Regions from separate parts of the Pseudarthrobacter oxydans genome, predicted to be linked through region 2. Evidence: predicted binding sites of a transcription regulator. Region 2 holds the regulator's gene; the other holds the start of a gene.
What was found. Region 2 encodes LexA, which represses DNA repair genes until DNA is damaged. Its sites were predicted from a motif close to TCGAACANNTGTTCGA; they were not measured.
Positions count from the first base shown of each region.

Region 1 (10,549 bases), 920 kb from region 2:
TCCCTCATTTCCGAAACCGGCTGGGGCCTGACCAAGGCAACCGCCGGGACGGTGGGCTCCATGGCCTTCCTGGGCATGATGATCGGCGCGATCTTCGCCGGCCGCATGGCCGACTCGTGGGGCCGCCGCCGGACCATCCTGGGCTGCGCCATCGTTTTCTCCGTCTTCACTGTTCTTTGTGCCTTCGCTCCCAGCGCCGCCATTTTCGGGGTCCTGCGGCTCCTGGCCGGCATCGGGCTTGGCGGCCTGGTGCCGTCCGCGAATGCCCTGGTGGCGGAACTGGTCCCCACCAAGTGGCGCTCCATCGTGGCCACCCTGATGATGTCCGGCGTCCCGATCGGCGGTTCCATTGCTGCCCTCGTGGGCATCCAGCTGATTCCGGCCTTCGGCTGGCAGTCCATGTTCCTGGTGGCCGTGCTGGCCCTGGTGGTCGTGGTGCCGCTTGGGCTCAAGTACCTGCCCGAGACGCTTGCACCCGTGGGCGCAACGGACAGCGCGAAAGGCAAGGCCGAAAAAGCTGCCCGCCGGTTTGGCGCAGCCAAGGAACCGTCCGGCTTCTCCTTGCTCCTCCGCGCACCCTACCTGGGCATCAGCATGCTCTTCGCGGTTGCTACCATCGCCACCCTGTTCGCGTGGTACGGGCTGGGCACCTGGCTGCCCAACCTCATGCAGCTTGCGGGCTACAACCTGGGCTCCGCCCTGACGTTTGCCCTGGCCCTGAACCTCGGTGCAGTGGCCGGCTCAGTGATCACGGCCTGGGCCGGTACCCGCTTCGGACCAATTCCGACGGCGATCGCAGCTGCCGCCGTCGCCGCCGTCGCGCTTGTGGTGCTGGTGAGCGGACCGCCTGTGTCCGTCGTCTACCTCATGCTGGTGCTCGCCGGCGTCGGAACCCATGGCACCCAGTGCCTCATCATCGCCGCGGTGGCCAGCCACTACCCCGCCCATTTGCGGGGGACGGCGCTTGGCTGGGCCCTGGGCACCGGCCGGATTGGCGCCGTCGCAGCTCCCCAGGTGGGCGGCCTCCTGCTGGCGGCCGGACTGGGTGTCAACTCCAATTTCCTTGCCTTCGCCGGTGCGGCCGCCGTCGCTGCGGTCCTGCTGACCGCCGTCGGCATCAACCTCAAGTCCAAAATCCCAACTTCCCCTTCAAGCCCAACAACAGGAGCAAGCAATGTCTGAGCACGCCACGTCCACCGATGTCCTGGTGATCGGAGGGGGGATGGCCGGCGTGGCCGGCGCCCTCGCACTGCGCGAAAACGGTGCCAGCGTGACCCTCGTGGAGCGCGCCCCCGAGTTCGGCGAGGTGGGCGCCGGACTGCAGATGGCACCCAACGCCTCCCGCATCCTCCGCCGCTGGGGCCTGCTCGAAAAGGCGCTGGAAATAGGCGTGCAGCCCAAGCACCTGGTGTTCCGCGACGCCGTCACCGGCGAGGAGCTCACCCGCCAGACGCTCAACGGTGAATTCGAGGAACGTTATGGCGCTCCCTACGTTGTGATCCACCGGAGCGACCTGCACCGGGTCCTGCTGGAAGGCTGTGAAGCGGCGGGCGTCAAGCTCGTCAACGACGTCATGGTCGAAAGTGTTGAGACCGTGGGCGGCCGGGGCGTGGCGCATACCGCAGCCGGAGTGGACTTCGAGGCCGACGTCGTAATCGGCGCCGATGGCCTGCGGTCCACGCTGCGTCCGCTCGTGGCAGACGACCAGCCCGTCTCCTCCGCCTACGTGGCGTACCGCGGCACCGTGCCCATCACCGAAAACACGCCCAAGGCCGACCTCGAGGACGTCATCGTGTACCTCGGGCCGGACTGCCACCTGGTGCAGTACCCGCTGCGAAAAGGCGAACTGCTCAACACTGTTGCTGTCTTCAAGTCGCCGTCCTTCGAGCGCGGCGAGGAGCAGTACGGGGGAGTGGACGAGCTCGAGGCTGCGTACAAGGACTGCGTTCCCGCCGTCCAGGAGGCACTGAAGAACCTCGCCACCGGCATCCGCTGGCCCATGTACGACCGCGATCCGATCGAGAACTGGGTGGCCGGCCGCATGGTCCTGATGGGCGACGCCGCGCACCCCATGCTCCAGTACCTCGCCCAGGGAGCGTGCCAGGCCCTGGAGGACGCTGCCGCGCTTCAGGATGCGTCCGTTGGCACCGTCTTCACGGCGGACGGCGTCAACCCCGACGGCTGGGACGAGGCCATCCGCGACTTCAACAAAGTCCGCGCCGGCCGGACCGCCCGGGTGCAGCGCACCGCCCGCGTCTGGGGCGAGTCATGGCACGCGTCCGGCCTCGCGCGCACCCTGCGCAACCTGCTGTTCAAGAGCCGGAAGGACAACAACTTCCAGTACAACGACTGGCTGTATGGGCAGGATGGCGACGGCGTTCCCGCCGCAGCCACGAAGCGGATCGCGCAGGAGGCGGCCGCGTAGGTCCGCCGGCAAGCCAGCCCCCACGGCAGCAGCGGACGACGGCGGGACCCTCCGCCGTCGTCCGCTGCTGTGTGCCAGTGCCTCGCAGGTCAGCCTGGTTGCCGGGCGTGGGCGGCGCTTAGTAGGCCTTGACGCGCTGTTCGACGACGAGGTGGATAAGAGCGAAGACGCCGTCCTCCTCGATGGCCGCAAGGGCTGCATCGAGTGCGGCGGGGATGTCCTTGTCCTTGGTAACAGTGACCCCGAAACCGCCGAAGGCCCTGGCCATCAGGCCGAAGTCCGGATTCTTCAGTTGCGTGCCGGAGACGCGCGACGGATAGTGCCGCTCCTGGTGGGTGCGGATGGTCCCGTACTCCTGGTTGTCCATGACGATCACCAGCGGCGTGGCACCGTACTGGACCGCCGTCGCCAGCTCCTGGCCGTTCATCAGGAACTCGCCGTCGCCCGCAATGGTGACCACCCGGCGTGCCGGTTCCGCCAGCGAGGCCGCGATGGCCGAAGGCACGGAATACCCCATCGAGCCGTTACGGGCGCTGATCATGGAGGCGTACCGGCGGGTTGGGAAGTAGCGGTGGGCCCAGTTGGTGTGTTCGCCGGCGCCGAAGGTCACCATCGCATCCTCCGTAAGCCGTGGCACGAGGTTCGCCATCAGGGTGTCCATCCGCGCCCGACCCGGTGCCGGAGAGGCCGGGGGCAGGGCGGCGAACCTTTGCTGCTCCGTCCGCATCCGCCCGGTCCAGGCTTTCCACTCCGCCTTGGCCGGCAGGCCGATGCCCGCGAGGTCGCGTACGAAGGCTTCCGGCTTGGCCAGGATTTGCCGGGAGACCGCGCCCGACCGGCCGCGGAGCGAGGGATCCACGGTAACCAGGAAGTTCTTTTTGCTCCAGTCCTGCCGGCAGACGAACCCGTCCGTAATAACATCGCCCGGCACCGTCCCCACAAAGACCAGCAGGTCGGTTTCCTCCAGGAGATCGTAGGTGGGGCGGGGCCGGCCATAGCCAATAGGGCCAACGTAGGAGGGCGAATCGAAGGGCACCGTCCCCTGTGTCCGCCATTCCGCAGCTGCCGGGATATGGTGCCGCTCCAGCCAAGCGGTCAGCTGGTCTGCCGCCGCCTGGGTCCAGTCGTTGCCGCCGGTGACGAACAGGGGCCTGCTCGATTCTGCCAGTGCAGCCCGGAGGGCGATAGCATCCGTGCTGCTCATGCCACCGGAGGCCACGGGAATGGCGGGATGCAGCGCAGGGTCGATCTGCTGCCGGATGACGTCCTCGGGCAGCCCCACCACCACGGGCCCGGGCCGGCCGCTCATGGCCGCAAACATGGCTTCCGCCACGATCTCGGACGCCCGTTCTGCGTGGTCGAGGACCATCACCCGCTTGGCGCCCGTGTCGAACCAGGACTTGATGTCGAACTCCTGGAAGGCCTCCCGGTCCCGGTGAGCGAAGGGGATCAGGCCCACAAACAGAAGCATGGGGGTGGAGTCCTGCCATGCCGTGTGCAGGCCAACATGGGCGTTGGCGGCGCCTGGACCACGGGTCACCATCGCCACGCCGGGGCGCTGGTTCATCTTGCCGTCCGCTTCAGCCATGTAGGCGGCGCCGCCCTCATGCCTGCAGACGATGGTTGCAATATCCGATGCGTGCAGGCCATCCAATACGTCGAGGAAGCTCTCGCCCGGCACTACATAGGTGCGCTCCACTCCGTGCGCGGCCAGCGAATCAACTATCACATGGCCCGCGGATTTGGTTGCTGGTTCTGGCTTCTCCGCAGGGTTTGCCTGCAGCTTGTGCTGCGCGGAGGATTCGACGGCGGCGCGCGGGACGCGCGGTTCGGTCAGGGTTGCTGCTGCGGGTTCCGTTGTCATGGTCTTTCTTTGTTGTTCGGTTATCTGATGGGTGTGGGGTTGGCGATGACGGGGGAGAGGCCGGTGTGGCCTTCGCGGGTTTCGGCGATTTCGCGGATGCGGGTGCGGCAGGCGTACCAGCCGACGACCATGAGGGCGGAGGCGATGGCGGTGACGAGCATGGTGAGGGGGGAGTCGATGAAGACCATGATGAGGACGCCGGCGAGGAAGAGCAGGGAGAGGTAGCCGGTGTAGGGGGCGCCGATCATGCGGAAGGAGGGGCGTTCGAGCCAGCCTTTGTCGGCCCAGCGTTTGAGCTGGATCTGGCACAGGACGATGGTTGCCCAGGTCATGATGATGCCCACGGAGGCGACGTTGAGGACGATTTCGAAGGCCTGGGCGGGGACGAGGTAGTTCAGGGGGACGCCCAGGAGGGAGACGGCGGCGGTGATGGCGATGCCGCCGTAGGGGACGCCTGCTTTGTTCATGCGGGAGGCGAAGCGCGGGGCGGAGCCGTTGACGGACATGGAGCGCAGGATGCGTCCGGTTGAGTAGAGGCCGGCGTTGAGGGAGGACAGGGCGGCGGTGAGGACGACGAGGTTCATGATGACGTCCACGCCCTGGATGCCGATGGAGCCGAAGAAGGTCACGAAGGGGCTGACGCCCTTTTCGTAGGAGGTGTAGGGCAGCAGCAGGGCCAGGAGGATGACGGAGCCGACGTAGAACACGGCGATGCGGAAGACCACGGAGTTGATGGCTTTGGGCATGATCTTTTCGGGGTTTTCGGTTTCGCCGGCGGCGGTGCCGACGAGTTCGATGGAGGCGTAGGCGAAGAGGACGCCCTGCATGAGGATGATCATGGGGAGCAGGCCGTTGGGGAAGATGCCGCCGTTGTCCGAGAGGAGGCTCAGGCCGACTTGCTGGCCGTCCACGGGGGTGCCGAAGATGACGAAGTAGGTGCCGGCGATGAGGAAGATGACCAGGGCGGCGACTTTGATCAGGGCGAACCAGAATTCCATTTCGCCGAAGACCTTCACGGAGACGAGGTTCAGGGCGAGGACCACGATCAGGGCGGTCAGTGCCCAGGCCCATTGCGGGACGGCTGCCATCCAGGGGATGTAGTTGCCGAAGAAGTTCATGTAGAGGGCGGCGGCGGTGATGTCCACGATGGTGGTGGTGGCCCAGTTGATCCAGTAGAACCAGCCGGAGACGAACGCGGCTTTTTCGCCGAAGAATTCGCGGGCGTAGGAGACGAACGAGCCGGAGGAGGGGCGGTGCAGGACCAGTTCGCCCAGGGCGCGCAGGATCAGGAACGCGAAGAACCCGCAGACGGCGTAGGCGATGACCAGGGACGGGCCCGCGGCATTGAGCCGGCCGCCGGCGCCGAGGAACAGGCCGGTGCCGATCGCACCGCCGATCGCGATCATCTGGATCTGCCGGGGCTTGAGGTTCTTGTGGTAGCCCTTGTCCTCCGCATGCAGGGCGGTCTCGGAGGCATGGGCGTGCCCGCCGTCGATGATGTGGTCTGCTGCAACCTCGTCGTTGGGGTTGTGGGGCATGGTTGATCCTTTCGATCCGGGGAAGATCTGACTGGGTGGGGAAAAGTTGTGGGGAGATACCTTCACATGGCAGGCAGGAAAACGCAGATCAGAAAACTGACCAGCCGGTGCGGTCGGAAAGGTCGGCGAGGGCGGCAGTGCCGGCAAGGGAATTGCCTTTGCCGTCGAGCCGGGGACTCCACACACAGATGGAGCACTCGCCGGGAACGATGACCAAAATGCCGCCACCCACACCGCTTTTGCCAGGAAGGCCCACGCGGTACGCGAACTCTCCGGCAGCGTCGTACATGCCGCAGGTCAGCATGATGGAGCCAACGCGTTTGGCATCGCTCGGGGACAGGACGGGTCCCGCCGTTCCCCGGCCTTCCCCGGCCAGGAAAAGCCCTGCCTTGGCGAGTTCAACGCAGGTCATCATGATGGAGCAGTGGCGCACGTAGTTCTCCACCACTGCTTCCGCCGGTCGCTTCAGGTTGCCGAAGTCCTTCAGGAAATGCGCCAGCGCCAGGTTGCGGCTGCTGCCCGAAAGCTCACTGGCGGCTGCCGCTTCATCGATGTACGGCCCGCTGATGCCCGCCTGCGCGGTGAGGAACCGCAATACCCAAGCGGCGGCGTCGTATGTTCCTTCCATCAGGTGGTCCGTGACCACCAAAGCGCCGGCGTTGATGAAGGGGTTCCGCGGGATCCCGTGTTCCGCCTCCAGTTGGACCAGCGAGTTGAACGGGGTCCCTGATGGTTCACGCAGGACCCGGGACCACAGCCTTCCGGTGGTGTCGCCCTGCAGGGCCATGGCCAGCGTGAACACCTTGGAGATGCTCTGGATCGAGAAGGGGACATCCGCGTCGCCGGAGCTGAAGACCTGGCCGGAAGTGGTGGCAACGGCTATGCCGAACTTGTTGAAGGGAACGTCCGCAAGGAACGGGATGTTCGCCGGGACAGACCCTGTCTCCCGCCGCGGCCGGTGGTTCCGCACGAGGTCGTGGAGGAGGGGGCCGAGCGGTGGTGCCGCAATCGCTACGGTCATTTCCGGCCCGCTTTTCGATTGGATGTTTCAGCCCATTCCTGGATGTGCAGCAGGGCAACCAGCGAGTCCCGGGGGTTGCCGAAGTCCAGTCCCGTCACTTTGGATACCTTGCTGATGCGGTAGTAGACGGTGTTTTTGTGCAGCTTCATCCGCTGGGCGCATGCGGCAACATCAAGGGAAGCTTCGAAGTACACCCGCAGCGTTTCGGCCAGTTCCACGTCCTCAGACAGGAGGGCCGAGAGGCTGCGGTGGCGGAAAGCCGAAGACGCGAAATTCTGCACTGCTTCGCGGAAAAGGATCTCTCCCTCAAAATCGTCCACGGTGGCCACTGACGACGTTGTGGACCTTCCCACGCAGCTCAACAGTGCTTCTGCCATCCGGGTGACCGAGTGGATGGAGAGCAGGTCCGGGGCCACCGGGCCTACGGCCGCAAACGGGGTGATGCCAAGGTGCTTGCGTGCATCCCGGACGATGGACTCTGCAAGGCCCCGGAGTCCCGGTTCCGCCGCTGCAGACTGCAGGCCGGGGACAATCACTGCGGTGTCGCCTTTGAACTGCCCCACGATTGCCGAAGCTTTGTAGGCAGCGGCGTGGATGGATGCCAGGTTGGCAAGCTCGCCGTGCTTTAGTGCGGCGTCATCGGCTTCCACCTCGGAGATCCCGATCAGGATCAGCGCGGCCGGGCGGTCAGCGGAGATCTTTTCGCTGTGCGCGCTGGCTGCTGCCTCCGCGGGGCCTGAAAGGATCCGGGCAATGCGGTCTTCCCTCATGTGCACGGATTGCTGGTTGCGGTAACGGATCAGCTCAGCCGAGGTACGGGCAGCGGAACCCTGCAACACCTGGTCAACGTCCGGGCCGAAGCCGTCGCCGGTCTCCTGGAGCCAGATGTAGCCCATGATCCTGTTGCCGGCGAAAAGGGTGATGGCTACGCGTTCGCGCAGTCCGTCCTGGGGCCTGGCGGGTACACGCACGGGGAACCGGGTGCCATGGAGTTCACGGTAGGCTCCAAGGTCCTTGAGCAGCAGCTCGTATTTCCGTGGCCCGCGCCTGGCCAGGATGGAGGCTTTGCGCAGCTCGTCAATGTCGTTGGAAACGGTGGAATACGCCAGAACCTTGTTGGCCGCGTCCTCGATCACCACGTGGCTGGAGGTGAGCCGGGCAGTGGTCTGGGCGATCGCGAACAGGTCTTCTTCCAGCAGCGTCAGGACTTCGCTCTGATAGCTGGGCGGCTGGATCCTGTCTTTTGCGATAGACAGCAGGCGGTCCCAGTCGGCCGCGGGGTCCACCAGGAGCAGGCCGGTACCGGCGTCGCGCAGCAACTCTTCGGCTTCGGACAGCTCCTGCCGGCTTCCCTTGACGGCCACCACCGGCGGCGGGTTCCGCAGCAGCCGGCGCAATGCGGGCAAAGCCGACCGTCCGCGGACTCCAATCAGCAGGACAAACGCCCTGTCGCCGTCGAGCTTTTCATCCTCGGCGTCCATGATCAGGAAACGTTCCACCGCGGAGCCGTCCGCCGGCCGGAGGATGAGGCTTCCAAAGCCCAAGGGGAGATCCGAAAGGATATCGTCCACCGTCACCGCAGTCATGGGTTCCTTCTGGTCGATCTGGCCGGACGGCTCTGTCCGGTCAGCCCATCGTATCCACCGCTGAACACGGAAAATTTGTGAGGAAATCCCAATTCGGCGGGTGCTTTTCGGTTTCTTTTCCAATGTATTTGCTTCACCGGACTCCAACCCCGTGCCGGGTACCCGACGCAGGACGCCGGAGCGGGAACTGATCCACAAACCAAAAGGGCCCCGCTTCTCTTTCACAAAGAGAAGCGGGGCCCTGCTACTTGGCGGTGACGGTGGGATTTGAACCCACGTTGGCTTTTACACCAAACAACATTTCGAGTGTTGCACCTTCGGCCGCTCGGACACGTCACCAACCTCAATAGGGTACCGGAGCGAGGCGCCCATCCCCAAAACGGGGCCGATCACGCCTGGCCCGCTATCGCCCGGGCAGAGGTGGCCCCAAGAAGATTCAAAAACTTTTTCGCAGCGGTGGGCTGAGGGCCTAATAATGTCGGACCCCCTCGCGATGATGGGGGTATGGAATCGAACGCGGCGGTGGTGCAGGGGGAGGAAGCGGTTGACGCTTCTGTTGCTGCGTTTATGGCTGCGCTGGCTGGCGGAGGCCTTGCCGCGGGCGGGCCTGCCGTTTCCGGTGGCCGTGGCGGGGGCGTTGATGATCCGTTGCAGCGGGTTGCTGATGCGGCGTTGGATGTCCTGGGTGGGGTGGCGCGGTCGGAAGCGAAGTTGGCGGCGGTGAAGGCAGTGGCCGCGGCGGCCCTTGCCGGGGCGACGAAGGCGATGAATCCTCCGCCCGGGTCCCCTCACGAGGCCACGGCGCAGGACCGGAGCCTGGTGGCGGAGGTCGGGTGTGCGCTGGCCATCGGTGACCGGGCCGCCGGTGCTTTGCTGGCTGAAGCCCATGCCTTGACCGCGTCGCTGCCCCGGACCCTGGCAGCCCTGCAGGGCGGGACGATTTCCTGGGCGCATGCCCGGACCATGGTGGACCAGACCGTCGGCCTTGGCCCGTCCGGGGCGGCGGCCCTGGAGGCCCATTTCCTGGACCCGGACGCCCCGGGGGCGGTCCGCGGGTGCCCGGTGGGGGAGATGCCGGCGTACCGGTTCAGGGCCAAGGCGCGGGGGTGGCGGGAGCGGCACCATCCGGAGAGCCTGGCGAAGCGGCACGCCAAGTCCCTGGCGGATAGACGCGTGGAGTACTGGCCGGATAATGATGCGATGGCCTGGGTGGCCGCCTACCTGCCCGCGGACCAGGCGTCCGCGGTCTGGAACCGGCTGACCGCCATTTCCCGGGGGATGCAGGGCCCGGAGGAGGCCCGCACCCTGACCCAGCTCAGGGCCGACAATTTCGCCGAGGCGCTCCTGGGCGGCGGGAACATCTCCCGGGTTACCGGGCACAGCGAGGCAACCAGTGCCGGGCACGGTGAGACGGGAAGTTCCTGCGGCGCGGAGGTGGCAGGTCCCGGCCCGTCGTCGTCGATTCGGCCGCAGGTGCTGGTCACCGTGCCCGTGTTTTCCCTGATGGGCTTGACGGACGAGCCGGCGGTGCTGGACGGGTACGGACCCATCCCCGCCTCGATGGCCCGGGACCTCGTCGCCGACGGGGCGGATTCGTTCTACCGGGTGCTGGTGGACCCGCGGGACGGCGCGCCCCTGGAAATCGGCCGCACCAGCTACCGGGTGACCAAAGCCATGCGGAACTGGCTCAGGCTGCGCGACGGAAAATGCCCCTTCCCCGGCTGCAGCAACCCCTCCCTCGACAACGAAGCCGACCACCTCCTCGCCTGGCACAACGGCGGCACCACAGGAGTCTCGAACCTCGGACAGCCCTGCCCGAAACACCACAAACTCCGCCACACCAGCGGCTGGAAACCCACCCCCGCCACCACAACCGCACCACCCGGCTGGACCTCACCCGGCTGGACCTCACCCACCGGCCGCCACTACACAAGCGAACACCAGGACTGGGAACCACCCCACTGGCCGGAACGGGCTGTGCCGGCAGGGCTCCGCGCGCTTGATGACAGTGCGGAGATGTGGCCACCGCCCAACGACCTTTCGGGGGTGTCGCCGCCCAACAACCTTTCGGGGGTGTCGCTGCCTGATGACTTGTCTGATGCTTGGCCTCCAGCG
Region 1 is NZ_CP139438.1:726,121-736,669, forward strand. It holds gene SMD14_RS03395 (aromatic acid/H+ symport family MFS transporter) at 1-1,182, shown strand, start outside; gene SMD14_RS03400 (FAD-dependent oxidoreductase) at 1,175-2,425, shown strand; gene SMD14_RS03405 (thiamine pyrophosphate-dependent enzyme) at 2,544-4,289, opposite strand; gene SMD14_RS03410 (amino acid permease) at 4,310-5,827, opposite strand; gene SMD14_RS03415 (glutaminase) at 5,916-6,848, opposite strand; gene SMD14_RS03420 (helix-turn-helix domain-containing protein) at 6,845-8,434, opposite strand; tRNA gene SMD14_RS03425 (tRNA-Ser) at 8,684-8,773, opposite strand; gene SMD14_RS03430 (DUF222 domain-containing protein) at 8,939-10,549, shown strand, end outside.
Region 1: the regulator LexA is predicted to act here: its motif matches at 8,871-8,886, upstream of SMD14_RS03430 (DUF222 domain-containing protein).

Region 2 (10,549 bases):
CTTACCGCCCTCCAGGACAGGATTGCGGCAGAGGAAAACCGGCGCCAGCTGGGCCGCAGGGTTGAGGTCATGGTCACCGCGCAGTCCGGGCGGAAAGCCGGGGAAACCCACCGGCTGTCCGGCCGCTCGCAGGACCAGCGGCTGGTGCACTTCTCCGTCCCGGAGGGCGCCCAGGCTCCGCGTCCGGGAGACCTTGTCACTGTCACCATCACCGAGGCTGCCGCCTTCCACCTCGTGGCCGACCCCACCCTGGCCGACTACAGCCTGCGCCGCTCCCGGGCCGGCGACGCCTGGGACAGGTCCCAGGCGGATTCCTGCGGAGCCCCCGCGCCCGGTGCCGGTACCGGCGGCAAGGGCGTCTCGCTGGGCATGCCCTCGCTGCCCGTCCGCACCCGCTGACCGGTGGGCTCCCCGCCTGTCATCGCCGTCGTCGGTCCCACCGGTTCCGGCAAATCCGACCTTGCCGTCAGCCTTGCATTGGAACTTGGCGGCGAAGTCATCAACGCCGACGCCATGCAGTTCTACCGCGGCATGGACATCGGCACGGCAAAAATCACCCAGGCCGAACGCCGGGGAGTGCCCCACCACCTTCTGGACATCCTGGATGTGACCGAGGAAGCCAGCGTGTCCCGGTTCCAGCAGCAGGCGCGCGCCCTGGTCTCGGACATCCACGCCCGCGGTAAGCGCGCCATCCTGGCCGGCGGCTCCGGCCTGTATGTGCGGGCCGCACTGGATGTCCTTGAATTTCCCGGAACGGATCCGCTGGTTCGCCAACAACTTGAGGCTGAGCTCGCGGAGAACGGGCAGGCGGTGCTGCTGGAGCGCCTGCGCGAAGTGGACCCGGTGTCGGCAGGGAGGTTGTCCGACGCCCGGCGCATCATCCGTGCACTGGAGGTCCACCGGCTCACCGGCCGGCCGTTTAGTTCCTTCATGCCGCAGCGCGAGTACGTCCAGCCGGCCGTCCAGGTGGGCCTGGCCGTGGACCGGGACGTGCTCCGCGACCGGCTCGCCCGCCGGGTGCACCGGATGGTGGACGACGGCCTGCTCGCGGAAGTCCAATGGCTGGACAACCAAGGGCTGCGCCAAGGGAAAACCGCGTCCCGCGCCCTCGGCTACGCGCAGTTCCTCCGGGTCGTCGACGGCGCGTCGACCGTAGCGGAGGCCGCGGAAGACACCATCGTGGCCACCCGGCAGTTCGCACGGCGCCAGCTCACCTGGTTCCGCGCCGATCCCCGCATCTCCTGGCTGGATTGGCAGGACCCGTCGTTGGTGGCCAAGGCCGCAGCGCTGTGCGAACGGCCGCGTATTTAGGGCTGCCCCGCCCGGCCGGTACCCTTGGAAACATGGACGCAACCCTCGCAGAAACCACTGAGCCGGCCCTCCGCACCCTGAGCGGGCTCCGCTTTTCCAAGGGACACGGCACCGGAAACGACTTTGTCCTGGTGGCCGATCCCGACGGTGTCCACACCATATCCGCCCACGACGTTGCAGCGCTCTGCGACCGGCACCGCGGGATCGGCGGCGACGGGCTCATCCGCGCCGTTCCGTCGCGCTTCCTGCCGGAGGGCCGTGAGCTGCTCGCCACGGCCCCGGGCGCCGAATGGTTCATGGACTACCGCAACGGTGACGGCTCGTTGTCCGAGATGTGTGGCAACGGCGTCCGCGTCTTCGTCCACTTCCTCCGCACGGAGGGGCTGATTGACCTGCCCGACGGCGGGGCCCTCACCATCGGCACGCGCGCCGGCGTCAAGACCGTGGTGCGGACAGGCGAAGACTACGCCGTGGACATGGGGCCCTGGGAGTTCATTTTCCCCGGGGAAGCCACAGCCAAGGCCATGGATTCACTGGTCACCGCAGAAGGCCTGGAAGTTCCCCGCCCTGCCCTCTCCGTCAGCATGGGCAACCCCCATACTGTCGTGGCCCTGGCGGAGCTGTCGGAACTCACGGCAACCCGCATGTTCACAGCGCCCGTGGTTGACCCTGTCCCGGCCCACGGAACCAACGTTGAGTTCGTGGTTCCGTCGGAACCCCTGGTGCACGACGGCGTCGGCACAGTCACTATGCGCGTGCATGAACGCGGGGTGGGGGAGACCCAGTCGTGCGGGACCGGGGCTTGCGCCGCCGCAGTGGCCATTCGGCACTGGGCAGGTGCGGAGGCCCCCGACACCTGGCGCGTCCAGGTCCCCGGCGGGGTGGTTGGCGTCAAGTTCTTCGCCGGCCCGGCGGGTCATGAACACGTTGAGCTGAGCGGCCCGGCAGTTATTGTGGCAACCGGGACGCTTTCCTGACCTTCAGGATCCGGAAGGACTTGGACGTTGATTCGCGGCTGACGCCGAAGGAGTCGTCCAGCTCCCCGGCAAGCCAGCGTTGCAGCGAGTCGGCCCCCAGGTTCTTCTGCACCACCAGCCACGCCGTACCGCCCGGCGCGAGGCGGGGCAGCCACAGCTTCAGGAGTGAATGGAGCTCGTCCTTGCCGATCCGGATGGGCGGATTGGACCAGATGGTGTCAAAGCGCACCTCCGGGTCCACCGCTTCCGGGGTACTGGCGGTGACGTTTGCCAGTCCCAGCGCGGCGGCGTTCTCGTTCGTCAGCGTGATGCAGCGCTCGTTCACATCCACTGCGTAGACCCGGGCGGAGGGCGACTTCAGCCCCATGGTCAGGGCAATCGGGCCCCAGCCGCAACCGATGTCCAGCAGGTTTCCCTGCGGCGCGGGGGCCGGGACCTCGGCAAGGAGGATGGCCGTGCCCTTGTCGATCCCGTCCGGGCTGAAGATGCCGGTGGAAGTCTGCAGCCTGCGCGTCTGCCCGGCGAGTTCGACAGTCAGCGGCTTGCGGGTAAAAGGGCCGGCGGGCGTTGCGCTGAAATAATGTGCGGACTCCATAACTGGCCAGAGTAGTTCCCCTTGCAGCGTAAAGGGAAACTGCCGCGTGTGGCCCTCTGCTACGCTGGAGAGCATGTTCCTGATCTTTGAGTAGCCGGCACGGGCCCAGCCCGTCCCGAAGCCATGTCCCACCCAGCGATGCAGGTTTTCCCACCTTCCGCTGCGTGCACCGGGCCGAACGCAGAACGCGTTTTCCGGTCGCCGGACGACACTCGAAGGTCAGCCTCCGCTGGACTTCCCGCCGTTTTTCCGGCTGTTTCCATGTCCGCCACGAATCTGAGTCGTGGCATCTCCGCCGGCGCCGCCTCCTGCAGCGCCCGGCCCGACAAGCCAGGAGGCTTGGATGACCGCAGGCCGTCAGCCCAGCGCGAATACTTCACCAATCACCGGCATTCGGCACTATTCTGGAACTGCCGAATCTTCAAAGGAGACCATGACCAGCCAGCCCAACACCGGATCAGATCCAGCCGCCCAGGACATGAGTCCTGCGGAAATCCAAGCTGTCATCGACCGGATTCTCTCCAAGGACGTACCGGCCAGGAGCCTCAGCGCGCCAGGCGGCGGTGACGAGGGCCGGGACGGGAAGGCAATGCTCGGCAAAGCCCAGGCGATTTCCCGCCTGGACGAAGAACACACAACGTACGACGGCGACCAGCAGGATCTTGAGGAACGCCGCGCCCTGCGCCGAACGGCCGGGCTTTCCACCGAACTCGAAGACGTCACCGAGGTTGAGTACCGGCAGCTGCGCCTGGAACGCGTGGTCCTGGCCGGGCTCTGGTCCGAGGGGACCCTGGCCGACGCCGAGAACTCGCTGCGGGAGCTCGCAGCCCTCGCAGAAACTGCCGGTTCCGAGGTCCTGGACGGGCTGGTCCAGCGGCGCGACAAGCCGGATCCTGGAACGTTCCTCGGCTCGGGCAAGGCCTTGGAGCTCCGGGACATCGTGGCGTCCACCGGCGCGGACACGGTGGTGGTGGATGCCGAGCTCGCTCCCTCCCAGCGCCGAGGCCTGGAGGACATCGTCAAGGTCAAGGTCATCGACCGGACAGCCCTGATCCTGGACATCTTTGCCCAGCACGCCAAGAGCCGCGAAGGCAAGGCCCAGGTGGAGCTGGCCCAGCTGGAGTACCTGCTGCCGCGCCTGCGCGGCTGGGGTGAGTCGATGTCCCGCCAGGCCGGTGGCCAGGTGGGCAGCGCGGCTGCCGGCATGGGTTCGCGTGGTCCCGGTGAGACAAAGATCGAGCTGGACCGCCGCCGGATCCGCACCAGGATGGCCAAGCTGCGGCGGGAGATCGCCGCGATGAAGCCGGCCCGCGAGACCAAACGGGCCAACCGCCGTCGTAATGCCGTGCCGTCCGTAGCGATTGCCGGGTACACCAACGCGGGCAAGTCCTCGCTGCTGAACCGCCTGACCGACGCCGGTGTCCTGGTGGAGAACGCCCTGTTCGCCACCCTGGATCCCACCGTCCGCAAAGCGGAAACCGCGGACGGCCTGGGCTACACCCTGGCCGACACCGTGGGGTTCGTCCGTTCACTGCCAACCCAGCTGGTGGAAGCGTTCCGCTCCACGCTCGAGGAAGTTGCGGACGCGGACCTGATCCTGCACGTGGTGGACGTTTCGCACCCGGATCCCGAGGGCCAGATCGCCGCAGTCCGCAAGGTCTTCAGCGAGGTGGATGCCCGGAAGGTGCCCGAAATCATCGTGCTCAACAAAGCCGACGCCGCTGATCCGTTCGTGGTGGAACGGCTCAAGCAGCGCGAGCCGCGGCACGTGGTGGTCTCGGCCCGCACGGGGGAAGGCATCGCCGAACTGCTGGAGGCAATCAGCGACGCCATTCCCCGGCCCGGCGTCAAGCTGGAACTGCTCATCCCGTATGAGCGCGGGGACCTGATCAGCAAGCTTCACGACTCCGACGCCGAGATCATCAGCGTCGACCACGTTGAAGCCGGCACCAGGGCCGTCGTGATGGTCCGGGAAGGCTTCGCGGCTGAACTGGAACCCTTCGTCAGCAATGACTGAGGCCGTGGCAGGAGAAGCCACGGAAACGGCCGGCGAGCAGTTCGTGATCGAACTGCTCGACCGGGCCGTGGCGGGCATGGGCGGGCAAAGCCGTGCCGGCCAGCATGAGATGGCCAGGCAGGTGGCCCGCGCCATCGAAACGGGGGACCACCTGCTGGTCCAGGCGGGGACCGGCACCGGCAAGTCCCTGGCCTACCTCATCCCCCTCATCGCGCATGCATTGCAGAGCAACAAGCCCGCCCTGGTGTCAACGGCCACCCTGGCCCTCCAGACCCAGATTGTGGGCAGGGACCTGCCCCGGCTGCTCAAGGCCATCACCCCCGCCCTGGACAGGCCGGTCAAAGTGGCCCTGGTCAAGGGCCGCTCCAACTACGTTTGCCGGCACAAGCTGGAAGGCGGCTTCCCCAGCGAGGAGCCGGCCGAAGGCCAGCTTTTCAGCCTGGGCGAGGACACCAGCGTCCCGCATTTCGCCGCAGCCGTGGGCGGCCCCTCGTCCCAGCTCGGCAAGGAGGTGGTGCGGCTGCGGGAGTGGGCGGAGAAGACCGCCACCGGCGACCGGGATGAACTGCTGCCGGGCGTCACGGACCGTGCCTGGCGGCAGGTTTCGGTGACGTCCATGGAGTGCCTGGGCTCCCAGAAGTGCCCCATGGCTGCGGAATGCTTCAGCGAACTGGCGCGCCAGGACGCTGCTGAAGCGGATGTTGTGGTCACCAACCATGCGATGCTCGCCGTCAGCGCGTTCGAAGGCCTGGCCGTCCTGCCCGAATATGACGTGGTGGTGGTGGATGAGGCCCATGAACTCCAGGACAGGGTTACCGGGGCGGTCTCCGGCCAGCTCTCGGTGGCCATGGTCCACGCCGCTGCCGCCGGTGCGCGGAAGCACACGGCCATCACCGTTGATGCGTTGAACGCCGCAGCCGCCAACTTGGAGCTTGCCCTGGCAGGCGTGCCGAACGGGCTGCTCCCGAACGGGCTCAATGATGAACAGCTGGACTGCGTGGACCAGCTGCGGGATGCCTGCCGGGCTGCCCTCTCGGATTCAAAGGGGGACAGCAGCGCCACGGCCGACGGCGGCAGGCAGCTCGCGCGGTCGCGGCTGCTGCTCATCCTGGAACTTTGTGAACGGCTCCTGGCAGCCCGGGAGAACCGCGAAGTGGTGTGGTTTTCCCGTGCCAGTTCCTTTGACCCTGCACAGGGATTCTCCCCGCCGGACGAGACCGCTCCTGCGTTGATCAACATCGCGCCGCTGTCCGTTGCCGGGAGGCTGCGCGAAGGACTCTTCGCCGGCCACACGGTGGTGCTGACCTCCGCGACGCTGGCCATCGGTTCCGCGTTTGAACCTGCCGCGGGCGGACTGGGCCTGGTGGGTGACGGCGCCCCGAGCTGGACAGGCGTGGACGTGGGATCACCCTTCGACTACCCAAAGCAGGGCATCCTCTACGTGGCCGGGCACCTGCCGAAGCCCGGCAGGGGTGCTTCCCCGGAAGCACTGGACGAACTGGAAGCCCTGATCCGTGCTTCCGGTGGCGGGGCGCTGTGCTTGTTCTCGTCCCGGCGTGCGGCAGAGGAAGCGGCCGAGGCACTGCGCCCCAAGCTGGGGATGACCGTCCTCTGCCAGGGTGACTCCACCATGACCGGCCTGGTAAAGCAGTTCGCCGACGAGCCCGATACCTGCCTGTTCGGGACCATGTCCCTTTGGCAGGGCGTGGACGTCCCCGGCGGCTCGTGCCGGCTTGTGGTGATAGACCGCATCCCGTTTCCGCGGCCGGACGATCCCCTCATGACGGCGCGCTCACGGGCAGTAGCCCAGGCAGGTGGAAACGGCTTTATGTCGGTTTCGGCCACCCACGCCGCGATCCGGCTCGCCCAGGGGGCAGGCCGGCTGATCCGTTCCACGGGCGACAGGGGAGTGGTGGCCGTGCTTGACTCCCGGCTTGCCACTGAACGCTATGCAGGGTTCCTGCGCGGGGCGCTGCCGCCCTTCTGGTCCACAACAGACCGGAAGACGGCGATTGCCGCCCTGGAGCGGCTGGCCCGGGAAAACGCCTGAGGCCGTCTCGCTGCAGCGGACGGAGTTTCCCTGCTACAGCGAGCGGAGTACCGACACAACCTTGCCCATGATGGTGGCGTGGTCTCCGAGGATGGGCTCGTACTGGGTGTTCTGCGGGAGCAGCCACGTGTGGCCGTCACGCTGGCGGAATGTCTTGACGGTGGCTTCATCATCCAGGAGCGCGGCCACGATATCCCCGTTGGCCGCATCCTGCTGGCGGCGGACCACAACCCAGTCGCCATCGCAGATGGCTGCATCCACCATCGAATCCCCGGCTACCCGAAGCATGAACAGTTCCCCCTGGCCCACCAGTTGCCTGGGGAGCGGCATCACGTCCTCCACCAGCTGGTCGGCAAGGATGGGGCCGCCTGCGGCGATCCGGCCCACCAGGGGAACCATCGCCGTGTCCAGGGCGGTGGGCAGTTCGGTCACAGTCGCTGCACCGGGTGAACGGACGGCGGACGCCTGGCTTGCCGGCTTTGCGGCTCCGCCGTCCAGGGTCAGCGGCATCAGGACTTCCATGGCCCGCGGCCGCTTGGGGTCGCGGCGGAGGTAGCCAAGCTTCTCCAGCTGGGAAAGCTGGTGCGTCACGCTCGAAAGGCTCGCCAGTCCCACGGTGTCGCCGATCTCCCGCATGGACGGCGGGTACCCGTTTTCGTTGACCGAGCGCTGGATGGTTTCGAGGATCTTCTTTTGCCGTGGAGTCAGGCCCTTGGCGGTCCTCTTCGGTTGCGCGGTTGCCCTGCCCCCGGCGGCTGCTGCTGCCATATTCGCCAATGCCTTTCGGTTCCGCCGGCCCTCTCCATGGCCATGCCCTGGAAGTTCCCGCCCCTAAATGTCAGACCCTGCTGATCGACTGTCCAGGTGGTTGTTCTTTGGTTCAAAGCTAGGCCAGCCGCATTGCTTTTTCAAACATTTGTTCTAGCGAGTCTCGACAATGTTCGTTGATAGGTGCTAAAACAGAGAAAGCAAAGTTCGAATATATGTTCTACTCATTGCCCTGGTCATTCGAAGACTACGCCGGAAAAGGTCCGGCCGGGGGCGGAGGGAAGGACGTCCGGGCAGCACAGTACGGTCCAGGAGGGCTCAGATCATGTCAGCTACATCTGTTTCGCGGGGTTCACGCCACCAGCTGCTTTCGGTGCAGCAAATCCTGTCCCAGGCGGACAATCGGCAGGCCGGACGGCCTGCGCCTCTTCCGCCCCTTCGCCTGACCCGTCGTGGTCGCATCGTGCTGATCGGCATTCCGCTGGTCCTGCTCGCTGCCCTGCTTCTTTCGCTGGCAGGCTTTTTCAATGCCCCGGCCAAGGCGTCGGAGTCTGCGACGGATCTTGCAACGACGCCCACTGTCACAGTCACGGTCCAGCCTGGCGAGTCACTGTGGGGCATTGCGGCCGGTGTCGCACCGGAGCGTGATCCGCGGGACGTCGTGGCGGACATCGTGCAGCTCAATAACCTCCCGGCCGGCGCGGTCTTCCCCGGCCAGCAATTGTTCGTGCCCGCAAGTTAGGACCCGGCATTTTGCCTCTCCACGGGCGGCAGGGCGCGGCACGCCGGGAGCGAACAGGAAACCGTCACATTTTCCGGTGTCCGGCCCGGGCACTAAACTGTTCAGGTGAATGACCAGCTAGAGCGCCTGAACCGGCTTCCCCTCCGCAGCAACCTCCGCGGGCTTACGCCCTATGGCGCGCCCCAGTTGGACGTTCCAATCCTCCTGAACGTGAATGAAAACACCCATGGGGTTCCGGCTGACGTCAGGGCGGCCATTAGCGCAGCGGTGTCAGAAGCGGCAGCAGGACTCAACAGATACCCGGACCGGGAATTCACCGACCTGCGGAAGGCGTTGGCGGAGTACCTGGGGCACGGGCTGGATGAATCCAACCTTTGGGCGGCCAACGGCTCCAACGAAGTCCTTCAGCAGATACTCCAGGCCTTTGGCGGCCCAGGACGTACAGCGCTCGGATTCCCTCCCACGTACTCCATGTATCCCCTGCTGGCCAGCGGAACGGACACGGAATACATTGTGGGCGAGCGTGCCGGCGATTACGGTCTCAGCGCCGAATCTGCCGCGCGGCAGGTCAAGGAGCTGCAGCCCAACATCGTCTTCCTGTGCTCACCCAACAACCCCACGGGAACCGGCCTCGGGCTGGACGTGGTGGAAGCCGTCTACGAGGCCGGCGAAGAAAGCCAGTCCATCGTCATCGTCGATGAGGCGTACCACGAGTTCGCGCATGACGGAACGCCCAGTGCGCTGACCCTGCTGCCAGGGCGGGAACGGCTGATCGTCTCAAGGACCATGAGCAAGGCGTTCGCCTTGGCCGGCGCCCGCCTCGGCTACATGGCGGCGGCCCCCGAAGTGGCCGACGCGCTGCGGCTCGTCCGTCTCCCGTACCACCTCTCCGCCATCACGCAGGCCACCGCCCTCGCCGCCCTCCGGCACCGGGAGGCGCTGATGGCGGATGTGGAGGACATCAAGAAACAGCGCGACCGCATTGTGTCCGAGCTGCTCAGGATGGGACTCAAGCCTGCCGCGTCAGACTCCAACTACGTGTTTTTCGGCGGCCTGGAGGACCCCCACCAGGTGTGGCAGGAACTGCTGGACGCCGGTGTCCTGGTCCGCGACGTAGGAATCCCCGGCCACCTCCGCGTCACAGCCGGAACTGAGACCGAAACCACAGCTTTCCTCACCTCCCTTGAAAGCATCCTTGCCCGCCAGGCCAAGCTTCCCGCCTAGACTGGAAGAACCGGCGCTGGACGCCTCGAACCACCCCTTCTGCCCAAAAGGACCCAAGCATGAGTACCACCGGATCGAATGTTGCTGCGGCCCGCACCGCGCGCATGGAACGTGCCACCAGTGAGTCCTCTGTGCTCGTGGAAATCAACCTTGACGGTACCGGCACCTCGGACATCGACACGTCGGTGCCGTTCTACGACCACATGCTCACGGCGCTCTGCAAGCACTCCCTGATCGACATGACCGTCAAAGCCACCGGTGACATCCACATCGATGTCCACCACACGGTGGAGGACGTAGCCATAACCTTCGGTGAAGTGCTGCGCACCGCCCTGGGGAACAAAGCCGGGATCCGCCGGTTCGGAGAAGCCACCGTTCCCCTGGACGAAGCGCTGGCGCACGCCGTCGTCGACGTGTCCGGGCGTCCCTACCTGGTGCACGGCGGCGAGCCTGCCGGCCAGGAGTACCACCTGATCGGCGGCCACTTCACCGGGTCGCTCACTCGCCACGTCTTCGAGGCAATCACCCTGCACGCCGGCATCTGCCTGCACATGAACGTCATCGCGGGCCGGGACCCCCACCACATCGTCGAAGCCCAGTTCAAGGCCTTCGCCCGGGCACTGCGCGCAGCAGTTGAACCCGATCCGCGCGTTGAAGGAATCCCCTCCACGAAGGGTGCGCTGTGAGCGGACAGGTCCTGAAGGACGGCGCCATCATCGATCCCTCGGCCTCCCGGAAACTCCCCTCGCCGGAAGGCAAGCCCACCGTCACGGTCCTGGACTACGGTTCCGGTAACGTCCGGTCCGCCGTGCGCGCCCTCGAACGCGCCGGCGCGGAAGTCATCCTGAGCTCCAAGCCCGAGGAC
Region 2 is NZ_CP139438.1:1,646,299-1,656,847, forward strand. It holds gene miaB (tRNA (N6-isopentenyl adenosine(37)-C2)-methylthiotransferase MiaB) at 1-399, shown strand, start outside; gene miaA (tRNA (adenosine(37)-N6)-dimethylallyltransferase MiaA) at 403-1,311, shown strand; gene dapF (diaminopimelate epimerase) at 1,344-2,288, shown strand; gene SMD14_RS07505 (methyltransferase) at 2,260-2,883, opposite strand; gene hflX (GTPase HflX) at 3,317-4,900, shown strand; gene SMD14_RS07515 (ATP-dependent DNA helicase) at 4,893-6,950, shown strand; gene lexA (transcriptional repressor LexA) at 6,984-7,718, opposite strand; gene SMD14_RS07525 (LysM peptidoglycan-binding domain-containing protein) at 8,044-8,460, shown strand; gene SMD14_RS07530 (histidinol-phosphate transaminase) at 8,566-9,684, shown strand; gene hisB (imidazoleglycerol-phosphate dehydratase HisB) at 9,744-10,370, shown strand; gene hisH (imidazole glycerol phosphate synthase subunit HisH) at 10,367-10,549, shown strand, end outside.